DNA from 2 places in the Aeromonas enteropelogenes genome. Region 2 is predicted to be linked to the other one. Evidence: predicted binding sites of a transcription regulator. Region 2 holds the regulator's gene; the other holds the start of a gene.

Region 1 (7,729 bases), 1.4 Mb from region 2:
ACGCCCTGGAGCAGGGGGTGGAGCTTGAATACCGCCAGATCACCGCCGAGGCTCACGCAGCCGAAGCCGCCGGCCAGTACGACGTGGTCACCTGCATGGAGATGCTGGAGCACGTGCCGGATCCGGCCTCCGTGCTGCGCGCCATCGCCACCCTGGTACGCCCGGGCGGCAAGGTGTTTGTCTCCACCATCAACCGCAACCCCAAGTCTTACTTGATGATGATCGTCGGGGCCGAATACCTGATGAAGATGGTGCCCAAGGGGACTCACGACCACAAAAAGTTCATCACCCCGGCCGAACTGTGCCGCATGGGTGAAGCAGCAGGCCTCCTGGTACGCGACATGAGCGGCGTTCACTACTCTCCGCTCACCAACCACTTCAAGCTCGGCCGCAACGTCGACGTCAACTACATGGTGGAATTTGTTCGCCCGGAGCAGAGCTGATGGCAGATACCCCTCGGGCCCCCCTTCGCTGCGTGCTGTTTGATCTGGACGGCACCCTGCTCGACACGGCGCCGGATCTCGGCGCCGCCGTGAACCATGTGCTGGTAAGTGAGGGCTTTGCGCCCCTCTCTGACGACATCATCCGCCAGACCACCTCCCATGGAGCGCTCGGGTTGCTCAAGGCAGGCCTTGGCGACGAGCTGCTTGAGGAGCTGGGGGCAACCCGCCTGCGCACCGCCCTGCTCGACCACTATGCGGCCAACCTCTGCGTCGGTACCCGCCCCTATGAGGGAATGGTGGATCTCATCGAATGGCTCGACGAGCGGCAACTTCCCTGGGGCATCGTCACCAACAAGCCGGGTTTTCTCACAGAACCCCTCCTGGCCGCCCTGCCCGAACTCGCCAGCTGCGGCGTAACGGTCAGTGCCGACACCCTGCCGGTGCGCAAACCCGACCCCGCCCCCATGTACTTTGCCTGCGAGCAGCTGGGGGTCGATGCCGCCCACTGCCTCTATGTGGGAGATCATGTGCGAGATATAGAAGCGGGTCGCAATGCAGGGATGCGCACCGCCGTCGCTGGCTGGGGTTATCTGAATGACAATGAGGATCCCGCCGACTGGGGCGCGGATCTGCAATTCGATACCGTGCAGGCGCTGCACCACTGGTTACGCTACGAGCTGGGCTGATCCTGCGATCATCCAAAAGCGGGCAACATGTTGTCCGCCTTTTTTATGCCCGGACAATCCCTATACCCTGCCGTATAGCCATCCCTTATTGATGGATAAAAAAGGCACCTTACCCCTACCGCCATACTCATATGAAAAACCAAGGCGCCTCGCAGTCCCCGGGTCCACCATACCTGCATCAGCGCCGCGAAGAAGCGCGACCGCAACAACTGGACAGCTTTTGTCCCCTGTTGCATAAGGGATAATCAGTGTTCTGGCGCTAGTAAAATCCCCCCTCTTTCGCAAGCAAAAAAAGTTATTTAAATTTTCCATCTTCGATCTGGATACTTGCATTTGACGAAGCGGACGAATGAAAACCCGCTCACTGTGAGCGATCACTAACAGCGGTCGCAACACTCACAATTTATCCACAGCAAGCCAGTTATCCACACATTGCATTGAGGGGCTGACCTCACTATCTTGTAGCTCGAAATCAAAATAACACTATATCTTGTGATTCATCGCACAATCTCTGCCCAATTCCGCCTCAAGTCGGTGTCAGCACGGCAGCATTGTGCGATGGTTTTTCGGGAATCAACCGATGCCGGCAGGTATCAATGAAAGGGGTCATCAGCCAATGAACTTGTTTGTGACGAAGCGTAACGGACACAAAGAACCCATCGATCTGGATAAAATTCACCGCGTGCTGGACTGGGCCGCCGAGGGTCTCGACAACGTGTCGGTCTCCCAGGTGGAGCTCAAGTCCCATATCCAGTTCTATGACGGCATCCGTACCGCCGACATCCACGAGACCATCATCAAGGCGACCGCTGACCTTATCTCCGAGCAGACCCCTGACTATCAGTACATGGCTGCCCGTCTGGCCATCTTCCACCTGCGCAAGAAGGCCTACGGCCAGTTCGAGCCGCCCCACCTCTATCAGCACGTCGCCAAGCTGGTGGACATGGGCAAGTACGACAAGCACCTGCTGGAAGACTACACCCAGGCCGAATACGAGGAGCTCAACGCCCACCTCGATCACTGGCGCGACATGAATTTCTCCTACGCCGCGGTAAAGCAGCTGGAAGGCAAGTACCTGGTCCAGAACCGCGTCACCGGCGAAATTTACGAGAGCCCGCAGTTCCTCTACATGCTGGTGGCGGCCTGCCTCTTCTCCAAGTACCCGAAAGATACCCGTCTGGACTACATCAAGCGCTTCTATGATGCGGTCTCGACCTTCAAGATCTCGCTGCCGACCCCGATCATGAGCGGCGTGCGCACCCCGACCCGCCAATTCAGCTCCTGCGTGCTGATCGAGTGCGACGACAGTCTGGACTCCATCAACGCTACCGCCAGCTCCATCGTGCGTTACGTCTCCCAGCGCGCCGGTATTGGCATCAACGCCGGCCGTATCCGTGGTCTGGGCAGCCCCATCCGTGGCGGTGAAGCGTTCCACACCGGCTGCATCCCCTTCTACAAATACTTCCAGACTGCGGTCAAATGCTGCTCCCAGGGCGGCGTGCGCGGCGGTGCGGCCACCCTCTTCTACCCCCTGTGGCACACCGAGGTGGAGAGCCTGCTGGTACTGAAAAACAACCGCGGCGTGGAAGAGAACCGGGTCCGTCACATGGACTACGGGGTGCAGATCAACAAGCTGATGTACCAGCGCCTGATCAAGGGCGGCGACATCACCCTGTTCTCCCCGTCTGATGCTCCGGGTCTGTATGACGCCTTCTTTGCGGATCAGGACAAATTTGAAGCGCTCTACGTCAAGTACGAGCAGGATCCGAGCATTCGCAAGAAGACCCTCAAGGCGGTGGATCTCTTCTCCCTGATGATGCAGGAGCGCGCCGGCACCGGTCGCATCTACATCCAGAACGTGGATCACTGCAACACCCACAGCCCGTTCGATCCGAGCGTGGCGCCGGTGCGCCAGTCCAACCTCTGTCTGGAAATCGCGCTGCCCACCAAGCCGCTCAACAATATTGATGACGACAACGGCGAGATCGCCCTGTGCACCCTCTCCGCCTTCAACCTGGGCGCCATCGACAAGCTGGAAGATCTTGAAGAGATGGCCGATCTGGCTGTGCGCGCCCTGGACGCCCTGCTCGACTATCAGGACTACCCGATCGCCGCCGCGAAGAAAGGCAGCATGGGTCGCCGCACCCTGGGTATCGGCGTCATCAACTACGCCTACTACCTGGCGAAAAACGGTGCCCGTTACTCTGACGGCTCCGGTCTGGCCCTGACTCACCGCACCTTCGAGGCGATCCAGTACTATCTGCTGAAAGCCTCCGTGCAGCTGGCCCGCGAGTTCGGTCCCTGCCCGCTGTTTGGCGAGACCACCTATGCCCAGGGGATCCTGCCCATCGATACCTACAAGCGGGATCTGGACACCATCTGCAACGAGCCGCTGCACCTGGATTGGGAAGCCCTGCGCGAAGAGATCAAAACCGTGGGTCTGCGCAACTCCACCCTGACCGCCCTGATGCCGAGCGAAACCTCCAGCCAGATCTCCAACGCCACCAACGGCATCGAGCCGCCGCGCGGCCTGGTCTCCGTCAAGGCATCCAAAGATGGCATTCTCAAACAGGTGGTGCCCGAGTATGATCGCCTGAAAGATCAGTACGAGCTGCTGTGGAAGCAGCCGAGCGTGGATGGCTACCTGCAGCTGGTCGGTATCATGCAAAAGTTCGTGGATCAGGCCATCTCGGCCAACACCAACTACGATCCGGCCCGTTTCGAGGGCAACAAGGTGCCGATGAAGCAGCTGCTCAAGGATCTGCTGACCGCCTACAAATACGGCCTCAAGACCCTCTACTATCACAACACTCGTGATGGTGCGGACGACACCCAGACCGATCTGCAAGATGACGGTTGCGCGGGTGGGGCCTGCAAGATCTGATAAACCGGGCGGGAGCATTGGCTCCCGCTCTCCCGTTTTCTCTATTCACGTATTCTGGTAACCATGGCCTACTCAACTTTCTGCCAAACCCAAAACGACCAGCTCAAAGAGCCGATGTTTTTTGGCCAATCGGTCAACGTAGCCCGTTATGATCAACAAAAGCACGAGGTGTTCGAGCGCCTGATCGAGAAGCAGCTCTCCTTCTTCTGGCGCCCGGAAGAGGTGGACGTCTCGCGGGATCGCATCGACTACCAGGCCCTGCCTCCCCACGAGCAGCACATCTTCATCTCCAACCTGAAGTACCAGACCCTGCTGGACTCCATCCAGGGCCGCAGCCCCAACGTGGCACTGCTGCCGCTGGTCTCCATCCCGGAGCTGGAAACCTGGATTGAAACCTGGGCCTTCTCGGAGACCATCCACTCGCGCTCCTACACCCACATCATCCGCAACATCGTCAACACCCCCGCCCAGGTGTTCGATGACATCGTCACCAACGAACAGATCCTGAAGCGCGCCGGCTCCATCAGCCACTTCTACGACGATCTCATTGAGGCGACCGCCCTCTACAACCTGCATGGTGAAGGCACTCATCTGGTGGCGGGCCGCGAGGTGACCATCACCCTACGCGAGCTCAAGAAGAAGCTCTATCTGTGCCTGATGAGCGTCAACGCCCTGGAGGCGATCCGCTTCTACGTGAGCTTCGCCTGCTCCTTCGCCTTCGCCGAGCGCGAGCTGATGGAGGGCAACGCCAAGATCATCAAAATGATCGCCCGCGACGAAGCGCTGCACCTGACCGGCACCCAACACATGCTGAACCTGATGCGCAGCGGCCAGGACGATCCCGAGATGGCAGAGATCGCCATCGAGTGCGAGCAGGCCTGCTTCGATCTGTTCAAGGAAGCCGCCATTCAGGAAAAAGAGTGGGCGGAGTACCTGTTCCAGGACGGCTCCATGATCGGCCTGAACAAGGACATCCTCTGCCAATACGTGGAGTACATCACCAACCTGCGGATGGCCGCAGTGGGCCTGCAGCCGGCCTTCTCCGGCACCAAGCAGAACCCCATCCCCTGGATCAATACCTGGCTCTCCTCCGACAACGTGCAGGTCGCCCCCCAGGAAGTCGAGGTGAGCTCCTACCTGGTAGGCCAGATCGACAGCGAAGTGAATGCCGACGATCTGGGTGACTTCGAGCTGTGAGTGACGCCGTCGGCACTCTGGACACGTCACCGGCTCCGACCCAGGCCGAAGCATCCTCCCCCCGGGTTCATACCCGGGATGGGGCTGTGCTGCACGCCCATCCGGGCGAGAGCGTACTGGAGACCCTGGAGCGCCACGGCCACAGTGTCGAGTTCCAGTGTCGCAGCGGCTATTGCGGCGCCTGCCGCACACCGCTGTTGGCCGGCAAGGTGCACTACCCCAGCGTGCCGCTGGCCTTTGTCTCCCAGGGCGAGTGCCTGCCCTGCTGCTGCAAGCCGGTGGGTGCCATCCGTCTCGATATCCAGACCCTCGATAGCCAGAAAGAGTGACCTCGATCTGCATTCGTGAAGTGCTCGACACATAGCCCAAACAAAAAACCGCCGGATTGCTCCGGCGGTTTTTTTATGGCGTTTTCTGCCCGGTTCGAGCAATGGCAAGAGGAAACCACAGGCCTGTATCAGACGGTCCTCTTACCTGCTCTGCCTCCCTTATCTGCTCTAAAGCACCGATTTACAACCAGGGCGCGGCGGTCGGCCCGTGGTGCAGGCCCAGCTTCCAGACCCGGCCAAAGTGCTTGTAGTGACCGGCCGCAACCCCGGCCTTCTCGCCCATGCCATGGTAGAGATCGAGGTGACCCTTCTTCACCGCCCCACCCACATCCAGCGCAATCAACAGCCGCAGCTGGTGCTTGCCGGTCCAGTTGCCCGCCTTGTCCAGCAGCGGCACCTCCGCCAGGATGGGGGTGCCCATCGGCAGCAGGGTCTTGTCGGCGGCCACTGCCGCCATGGGCAAGAGCGGAATGCCGGCGGCGCCGACCACGTCATTGGTGGGACGGCGTTCGAAGAAGACATAGGAGGGGTTCTGCTCCACCAGTTCCTTCACGTTCTCCTCCGGCTGGCGGTTGGCCCACTCCTTGATGGCCTTCATGGACATCTGCTCCTTGGGCACCTCGCCCCGGTCGATCAGCACGCGGCCGATGCTCACATAGCCGTGACCATTCTTGCCGCTGTAGCCCAGATATTGCAGTTGATCGTTGTCCCCGTAGTGGACAAAGCCCGAGCCCTGCACGTCCATCAGGAAGTTGTCGATAAGGGATTTACTGTACCCCAGCTCCAGCCCCCGGTTGGCCAGCGCCCCACGATGGATCTGGGCCCGGGTCGGACAACGGCTGCCGCAATTGGGCATGGCGTAGATGGGATACTTGTAGTTGGCATCCGGACGGTGGCGCACCTCCAGCACCGGCGAGTAATAGCCGGTGAAGAGCACGTTGCCCATGCGATCGGCACCGCCCAGCTGGGCCAGGCTGATGCCGTAACGGGTGATGTCGGCGGGATGGCCGCCATTGGCGACCCAGCGAGAGAGCTGGTGATAGAGCTCGCCATAGCGGCTCGCCATGCGGCCGGAGCGATCCAGCACCTGCCTGCTCTGCTGAGCGAACCTGCTGTAATCGGCGGGAGCCTGGCTGTTGACCCGCTCCACCCGCACCAGATCATCCGGCAGGAAGCCGTCCAGATACTGCTTGCCCAGATTCTCCGGCACCTCGCAGTTGAGAAAACATCTGTTGTCGGCCTGTGTTTTGGGCGTCTCCGCTTGCTCGGAGTTGCCTGCACAACCGGCCAGCCCCAGCACAGCGGCGGTCAGCCAGTACGCGTGTTTGTTCATATGTCCTCATATAACACCAAGAGCCATGCTCGGCGGGGAAGATGCCAAATTTGCAGGGGGAAAGCAAACGACTTCCCCGCCACGACGCAGGATTTCTCCAAAGGGGATCTTCTGGGTTATAACAAGGTAACAAGGTGTGAGAGGCCATGGATGGAACAGCTCGAGATCTTCCCGCTGCAAAGCCCCTGTATCGGGGTCTGCGAAGTGAACAACAAGGGCTACTGCAAGGGATGCCTGCGCAGCCGCGAGGAGCGTTTCAACTGGCAGAAGATGACCCAGGCCCAGCAGCAGGAGGTGATGCGCCTGTGCCGGGATCGCAAACGCCGGGTCGAGGCGGCGCGGCGCAAGGCCAGAGAAGGGGCAGAGCCCGAGCAGATGCCGCAACCCGGCTGGGATTTTTAGCCTCACCCCCTCCCTTCTTTCTCAATCATTCCCCTCTATCCAACATAAAAAAGGCGGCCCGCAGGCCGCCTGGTGAATGTCATTGCTGTTGTCAGGCCGCCGCCAGCTTGGCTGCCGGTTGCTCGGCACGCTTGAGCATGGCGTAAGTGACGCCGGTCACCAGCGACCCCGCCGCAATCGCCACGATATACATCATCACGTGGCTGATGGCATTAGGAATAAAGAGCACGAACAGGCCACCGTGAGGCGCCACCAGCTCGCAGCCAAACAGCATGGAGAGCGCACCGGTCAGGGCGCCGCCCACCATGCAGGCCGGGATGACGCGCATCGGATCCTTGGCGGCAAACGGAATGGCCCCCTCGGAGATGAAGCACAGACCCAGCACGAAAGAGGCCTTGCCAGCTTCCTGCTCCGCCTTGATGAACTTCTTGCTGGCGAGGAAGGTGGCGATACCC
Region 2 (7,729 bases):
GGCACATTGAGGGGGCGTTTCGAGGCGGCGCAGCAAGCGTTGGAAGCGTGGCTTTCACACCATGTTCCCTCGGCATCCTGATCGAGGAGGGGGGAGGCTTTAGATCTGAAGACGTGATCGCACTCGTTTTTTACAACATAAATTCAACATTTTTTTGGGTGGTTGGACTGTCTCTTTGATCCAGCTCACGTTACAATGCGCTGCCCCACTTCACCTAACGCGCAAACGATTTTCAGGAGAGAAACGGATGTTGAAACGTGACATGACCATCGCCAATTATGATCCGCAATTGTGGCAGGCCATCACAGACGAGACCCGTCGTCAGGAAGAGCATATCGAGCTGATTGCGTCTGAGAACTACACCAGCCCCCGCGTCATGGAAGCTCAGGGCTCCCAGCTGACCAACAAGTACGCCGAAGGCTACCCGGCCAAGCGCTACTACGGTGGTTGCGAGTATGTGGATGTGGTCGAAACCCTGGCCATCGAGCGCGCCAAAGAGCTGTTCGGTGCCACCTATGCCAACGTGCAGCCGCACTCCGGCTCCCAGGCCAACAGCGCCGTTTACATGGCTCTGCTGCAACCGGGCGACACAGTGCTGGGCATGAACCTGGCCCACGGCGGTCACCTGACCCACGGCTCCCCGGTCAACTTCTCCGGCAAGCTGTACAACATCATTCCCTACGGCATCGACGAGTCCGGCAAGATCGATTACGACGAGATGGAGCGTCTGGCCGTTGAGCACAAACCGAAGATGATGATCGGTGGCTTCTCTGCCTACTCCGGCGTCGTCGATTGGGCCCGTATGCGCGAGATCGCCGACAAGATCGGTGCCTACCTGTTCGTCGACATGGCTCACGTGGCCGGTCTGATTGCCGCCGGCGTTTATCCGAACCCGGTTCCCCATGCTCACGTGGTCACCTCCACCACCCACAAGACCCTGGCCGGTCCGCGCGGTGGTCTGATCCTCTCCGCCGCCGACGACGAAGATCTGTACAAGAAGCTCAACTCCGCCGTCTTCCCGGGTGGTCAGGGTGGCCCGCTGATGCACGTCATCGCCGGCAAGGCTGTTGCCTTCAAAGAGGCGCTGGAGCCCGAGTTCAAGACCTATCAGGCTCAGGTGGTGAAGAACGCCAAGGCGATGGCTGCGACCTTTATCGAGCGCGGTTACAAGATCGTCTCCGGCGGCACCGACAACCACCTCATGCTGGTTGACCTGATCGGCCGCGAGCTGACCGGTAAGGATGCAGACGCTGCGCTGGGCAAGGCCAACATCACCGTCAACAAGAACTCGGTGCCGAACGACCCGCGCTCCCCGTTCGTCACCTCCGGTGTGCGTATTGGTACCCCGGCCATCACCCGCCGCGGTTTCAAGGAAGCCGAGTCCATCCAGCTGACCCACTGGATCTGCGATGTGCTGGACAACCACGACAACGACGAAGTGCTGGCCAACACCCGCGAGAAGGTGCTGGACATCTGCCGCCGTTTCCCGGTTTATGCATAATCAGCCTGACCTTTTAGGTTGAAGAGCAATGCCACCCTCGGGTGGCATTGTTTTTTCTGGGCTTTTACCGGTTTTGGATGGCCGTGTTACACTGAGCGGCCTAGTGCCTGGCCCCGTGGGGCAGGAGCCCGTTTCTGTTAACGCCGGAGGTCCGATGCATTGCCCTTTCTGTAGTGCCGTTGATACCAAGGTGATCGATTCCCGTCTGGTGGCCGAAGGCCATCAGGTACGCCGCCGTCGTGAGTGTCTGCTCTGCCATGAACGCTTCACGACCTTCGAGATGGCCGAGCTGGTGATGCCGCGGGTCATCAAGAGCAACGGCTCGCGCGAGCCGTTCAACGAGGACAAGCTGCGTGCCGGCATTCTGCGGGCGCTGGAGAAGCGCCCGGTGAGCATGGAGGCCATCGAAAAGGCGGTCAACCATATCAAGTCTCGCCTGCGCGCCACCGGCGAGCGTGAAGTCGCCTCCGAGCTGGTGGGCAACCTGGTGATGGACGAACTCAAGGGGCTCGACAAGGTGGCCTATATCCGTTTCGCCTCCGTCTATCGCAGCTTTGAAGATATTCGCGAGTTTGGCGAAGAGATTGCCAAGCTGGAGAAGTAAGCCTGCGTCAGGCTTTGTATGAATGACCCTCTTTTCTCGCCTGTAACGGGAGCCCAGATGTTTAGTCAAGACGATTACCGATGGATGAGTCGGGCCCTCGAACTGGCCCGTCGTGGCCGCTACACCACGGCGCCCAACCCCTGTGTCGGCGCCGTGCTGGTCAAGGCCGGCGAAGTGGTGGGGGAGGGCTGGCACCAGCGTGCCGGTGAACCCCATGCCGAGGTCTATGCCCTGCATGCCGCGGGTGAAAAGGCACGCGGCGCCACCGCCTACGTGACTCTGGAACCCTGTTCCCACCATGGTCGTACCCCGCCCTGCGCCGAGGCGCTGATCAAGGCCGGCGTCAGCCGGGTGGTGGCTGCCATGGTGGATCCCAACCCCCAAGTGGCCGGTCGCGGCCTGCGGATGCTCTCCGAGGCGGGGATCAAGGCTGATTTCGGCCTGCTGGCTGCCGAGGCCGAGGCGCTCAACCCGGGCTTCTTCAAGCGGATGCGCACCGCGTTTCCGCTGGTGACGGTCAAGCTTGGCGCCAGTCTCGATGGCCGCACCGCCATGGCGAGCGGCGAGAGCCAGTGGATCACCTCCCCCGATGCGCGCCGCGATGTGCAGCGGCTGCGGGCCCGCCACGATGCGGTGCTCTCCAGCGCCGAAACCGTGCTGGCTGATGGCGCCTCCCTGACCGTGCGCTGGGATGAGCTGCCCTCCTCAGTCAAGGCCGCCTATCCCAAGGAGACCCTGCGCCAGCCGCTGCGGGTCATCGTCGATTCGCAAAACCGCCTGACCCCCGACCTGCCCCTGTTCCAGAGCGAGAGTCCTGTGCTGCTGGCCCGCTACCAGGCCGGCGGAGAGTGGCCTGCCTGGGTGCAGCAACTGGAGCTGCCGCTGCACGAGGGAAGGCTGGACCTTGTCAGTCTCTTCATGTTGCTGGCCAAGCAGAACATCAATTCGGTACTGGTGGAGGCGGGGCCGCGGCTGTGCGGTGCCCTGCTGGAGAAGGGGTTGGTGGATGAGCTGGTGCTCTATCAGGCACCGAAACTGATGGGTGATGAGGGGCGCGGCCTGTTCCACCTGCCGGCGCTCACCCGTCTGTTCCAGGCGCCCAAGCTCAATATCAAGGATGTACGGCTGGTGGGGCAGGATATTCGCATCACGGCCAGGATTGCCTGACGAGCCGGCTGCTTTCACGGTTGGTCGTGTGAGGGAGCGCAAGCCACTCGCACCATGGCTAAAGATAACCTGAACTTTTCATTTTCAGCGGGGCCGGGCCGGCCCCGTCATCAGCAAGGTGATCTGCATGTTTACCGGAATTATCGAAGCGGTGGGAACCCTGGCCAGCCTGCGCCGCCAGGGCGAAGACATGGCCCTCACCGTACACGCGCCGACCCTGGATTTTGGCGACGTGAAACTGGGTGACTCCATCGCGACCAACGGCGTCTGCCTCACGGTGGTGGCGCTGGGTGACCAGAGCTATACCGCCGACGTGTCGCTGGAGACCCTGTCGCGCACCGGCTTTGCCGAGGCGAAGGTGGGCGATAGAGTCAACCTCGAGAAGGCCTTGATGCCCACCTCCCGCCTCGGAGGTCATCTGGTCTCCGGCCACGTGGACGGGGTGGGCGAGGTCAAGAGTGTCGCCAGCAGCGGCCGCGCCATCGAATACTGGATCAAGGCGCCAGGGTCGCTCTCCCGCTACATCGCCGAGAAGGGCTCCATCGCGGTGGACGGCATCAGCCTCACAGTCAACGCGGTGCAGGGGGATCTGTTTCGCCTGACTATCGTGCCCCACACAGCCCAGGAGACCACCATCGCCCAGTGGAAACCGGGCCAGCGGGTTAACCTCGAGGTGGATCAGATCGCCCGCTATCTGGAGCGGCTGATGATGGGCAAGAGCCAGGAGAGCACGGCCTCTAACCTGACTCTGGAGAAGCTGGCCAAGGCCGGTTTTCTCTGAGGCGAAGCAAAACACCGTTCTGTGATCCCGCTCCGATTGAAATGGGCCAGGGTGCCCCAATCTAGAGCCACATAAACCCAGGTCGAGTTGAGCCCGCAGGCTCAATCCCCACGCACATTGATGGAGTAGCCCATGGCGCTGAGCACAACCCAGGAAATCATTGCCGATATCAAGGCTGGCAAGATGGTGATCCTGATGGACGACGAAGACAGGGAGAACGAAGGGGACCTCATCATGGCCGCCTCCTGTGTCCGCCCGGAAGACATCAACTTCATGGCCCGCTATGGCCGCGGTCTCATCTGCCTGACCCTGACCCGGGATCGCTGCAAGCAGCTGGCGCTGCCGCTGATGGTCGATCGCAACAACGCCCAGTTCTCCACCGCCTTCACCGTGACCATAGAAGCGGCTGAAGGGGTCACTACCGGCATCTCCGCCGCCGATCGCGCCGTGACCGTACAGGCTGCCGTGGCGCCGGACGCCAAGGCCTCCGATCTGGTGCAGCCGGGCCACATCTTCCCGCTGATGGCGCAGGATGGTGGTGTGCTGACCCGCGCCGGCCACACCGAGGCGGGTTGTGACCTGGCTCGTCTGGCAGGTTACGAGGCGGCCTCCGTCATCGTCGAGATCCTCAACGAGGATGGCACCATGGCGCGCCGCCCGGACCTCGAGATCTTCGCCGAGCAGCACGGCATCAAGCTTGGCACCATTGCGGATCTCATCGAGTACCGCAACCAGCACGAGACCACGGTCGAGAAGGTGGCCGAATGCAAGCTGCCCACCGAATATGGCGAGTTTGATCTCATCACCTTCCGCGACACCATCGACAACCAGGTTCACTTTGCCCTGAAGAAAGGCGAGGTGCAGGCGGATCAGCCGACCCTGGTGCGGGTCCATCTGCACGACGTGCTGAGCGATCTGCTGCTGACCGACCGTCATGCGGCACGCAGCTGGCCGCTGCCCAAATCCATGGCCCGCATCGCCGACGAGGGCGGGGTGCTGGTGATCCTGGGAGCGGAAGCCCATGGCGCCGAGCTGCTGGCCCGGGTCAAGGGGTTCGAGGCCGCCGACAAGGGGCTGGCACCGGAAGGGGCCAAGTGGCAAGGCACCTCGCGCCGGGTCGGCGTCGGCTCCCAGATCCTCAAGGCGCTGGGGGTGGGCAAGATGCGCTTGCTGAGCTCGCCGAAGAAGTACCACGCCCTCGGCGGTTTTGGCCTGGAAGTGGTGGAATACGTCGGCGAATAAGCGCCTCGTTTCGCTTAAATCACTATCATGGCCGCCTGTTGCGGCCATGGTTTTTGTCGTGGGTCTGTTGTGCTAGAATGTGCGCACTTTTGACTCCGGCCCTTTTGATTGCACAGATACAGGATTTCCAATGAAGGTTATCGAAGGAAATATTGCCGCTCCAGCAGCGCGCGTTGCGATTGTCGTTGCCCGCTTCAACAGCTTCATCAACGACAGCCTGGTGAGTGGCGCAGTGGACGTACTGAAGCGTCAAGGCCAGGTACAGGACAGCAACCTGACCCTGGTGAAAGTGCCGGGTGCGGTTGAAATGCCACTGGTCATCAAGAAACTGGCCAAGAGTGGTCAATACGACGCCATCGTGGCGGTCGGCACCGTCATCCGTGGCGGCACCTACCACTTCGATCTGGTCGCCAACGAGAACAGCAAGGGCATGGCCCAGGTAATGATGGAATATGAAATTCCGGTTGCCTTCGGCGTACTGACCACTGAAAACATTGAACAAGCCATCGAGCGTGCAGGTACCAAGGCGGGTAACAAGGGTGCAGAGGCTGCACTGGCAGCGCTCGAAATGATCAACGTCCTGAAAGAACTGGACGTGTAACGAGGAGAAATGCATTGAAACCGTCCGAGCGCCGTAAAGCCCGCCATTGCGCCACCCAGGCCATCTACCAGTGGCAGATGACCAAGGCCAATGTGGGTGACATCGAAGAACAGTTCAAGATCGATCAGGACACCAAGGGTGTGGACCTGAACTATTTCCGCGATCTGCTGTTTGGGGTATCGCTCCACTGCAACGAGCTGGACAAGGTGTTTGCACCTTTCCTCTCCCGTCCGCTGGAAGAAGTGGACATGGTGGACAAGGCGATCCTGCGTCTGGCGACCTATGAGCTGACCCGTCGTGATGATGTGCCGCCGCGCGTGGTGATCAACGAAGCGATCGAGCTGGCCAAAGCCTTTGCTGCCGATGACAGCCACAAGTTTGTCAACGGTGTACTGGACAAGGTGATCAAGTCGCTGAACAAGCGCTGATCCTGACGTTCATCAGCATTCAATGCTGATAGAAGCTCTGTCACGAGAAGTCGTCAGCAAGGTGAAGAGCAGCGCAGGGGCCGGAGTGTATAGAAATACATGAGGAGCCCGAGCAGCGGATGAGCCTTGATCACGATTTCGCAGCAAGAGCAGCAACAGCATCTAAGAGAGGAGCCAGCTTAACTGCTGGCTTTTTACTGTATGGGTGAATTTGAGCTGATTGATAAGTACTTCAAGGTTCCCCACGCCCGCAAGGACGTGGTGATGGGCCCCGGAGACGACTGCGCCCTGCTGACCCTGCCTCCCGATACCCAGCTGGCGGTGAGCACGGATACCCTGGTGAGCGGCGTGCACTTCTTTCCTGACATGGATCCGGTGGATCTCGGATACAAGGCGCTGGCAGTCAACCTGTCCGATCTCGCCGCCATGGGGGCCGAGCCGCGCTGGGTCTCTCTGGCCCTGACCCTGCCCGCCATCAACGAGTCCTGGGTGGCCGGCTTTGCTGAAGGTTTCCTCGAGCTTGCCGAGTACTATAACGTGGCCCTGGTCGGGGGCGACATGACCCGTGGCCCCCTCTCCATCACCATCTCGGTGCAAGGCTCGGTGCCGGCCGGACGTGCCCTGATGCGCAGCGGCGCCCGGGCCGGCGACGGTATCTATGTCACCGGCACCCTGGGGGACGCCGCCCTGGCGCTCTCCCATCTGCTCGGCAAGCGTACTCTCAACGAGAACCAGCTGGCGGCCGTTCTGCCGAGGCTCGATCACCCCCATCCCCGCATCCTGGCCGGTCAGGCTCTGCGCGGGCTGGCGGGCAGTGCGCTGGATCTCTCCGACGGGTTGGCCTCGGATCTTGGCCACATTCTCAAGGCGTCCGGCGTGCGGGCCCAGATCGATCTGGATCTGCTGCCCCTCTCGCCGGTGCTGCTGGATGCGGTGAGCGAGCAGGAGGCGTGGCAACTGGCCCTGGCCGGTGGCGACGACTACGAGCTCTGCTTCACCGTGCCGGAAGAACACCGCGGTGCCCTGGATACGGCGCTGGCTCACAGTGGCGTCAAGTTTACCCGCATTGGTCGCATCGTGGCCGGTGATCCCGGGATCGACTATGTACGCGGCGAGCAGGGGGTCGAGTTGGCGCTGAAAGGGTGGGATCACTTCGCATGAGCTGGTTCATGATAAAGCCCGAGCTGAAACGGCTGAACCTGAAGAACCCGCTTCATTTTTTGGCGGTGGGCTTTGGCTCCGGCCTCTCGCCCAAGGCGCCGGGCACCATGGGAACCCTGGCCGCCATCCCGCTCTATCTGCTGGTGAGTGGTCTGGCTACCCCCTGGTTTATCGCCCTGTTGCTGGTGGGCTTTGTGGCGGGCATTCGTATCTGCCAGAGCGCCACCGATGCCATCGGCATGCC

What was found. The regulator NrdR, encoded in region 2, represses ribonucleotide reductase genes. The targets are predictions, from matches to a motif close to CACNNTATANNGTG.
Region 1: nrdA (class 1a ribonucleoside-diphosphate reductase subunit alpha) is a predicted target of NrdR. The motif match lies at 1,611-1,624, and genes of this name have one in related genera.

What each region holds. Positions count from the first base shown of each region.
Region 1 is NZ_CP083625.1:3,428,159-3,435,887, reverse strand. It holds gene ubiG (bifunctional 2-polyprenyl-6-hydroxyphenol methylase/3-demethylubiquinol 3-O-methyltransferase UbiG) at 1-443, shown strand, start outside; gene LA321_RS15955 (HAD family hydrolase) at 443-1,129, shown strand; gene nrdA (class 1a ribonucleoside-diphosphate reductase subunit alpha) at 1,746-4,013, shown strand; gene nrdB (class Ia ribonucleoside-diphosphate reductase subunit beta) at 4,077-5,210, shown strand; gene yfaE (class I ribonucleotide reductase maintenance protein YfaE) at 5,207-5,539, shown strand; gene mltA (murein transglycosylase A) at 5,721-6,872, opposite strand; gene LA321_RS15930 (DUF1289 domain-containing protein) at 7,023-7,274, shown strand; gene fruA (PTS fructose transporter subunit IIBC) at 7,366-7,729, opposite strand, start outside.
Region 2 is NZ_CP083625.1:462,786-470,514, reverse strand. It holds gene torS (TMAO reductase system sensor histidine kinase/response regulator TorS) at 1-81, shown strand, start outside; gene glyA (serine hydroxymethyltransferase) at 248-1,501, shown strand; gene nrdR (transcriptional regulator NrdR) at 1,656-2,105, shown strand; gene ribD (bifunctional diaminohydroxyphosphoribosylaminopyrimidine deaminase/5-amino-6-(5-phosphoribosylamino)uracil reductase RibD) at 2,163-3,272, shown strand; gene LA321_RS02140 (riboflavin synthase) at 3,400-4,053, shown strand; gene ribBA (bifunctional 3,4-dihydroxy-2-butanone-4-phosphate synthase/GTP cyclohydrolase II) at 4,186-5,295, shown strand; gene ribH (6,7-dimethyl-8-ribityllumazine synthase) at 5,426-5,896, shown strand; gene nusB (transcription antitermination factor NusB) at 5,911-6,324, shown strand; gene thiL (thiamine-phosphate kinase) at 6,526-7,485, shown strand; gene LA321_RS02115 (phosphatidylglycerophosphatase A family protein) at 7,482-7,729, shown strand, end outside.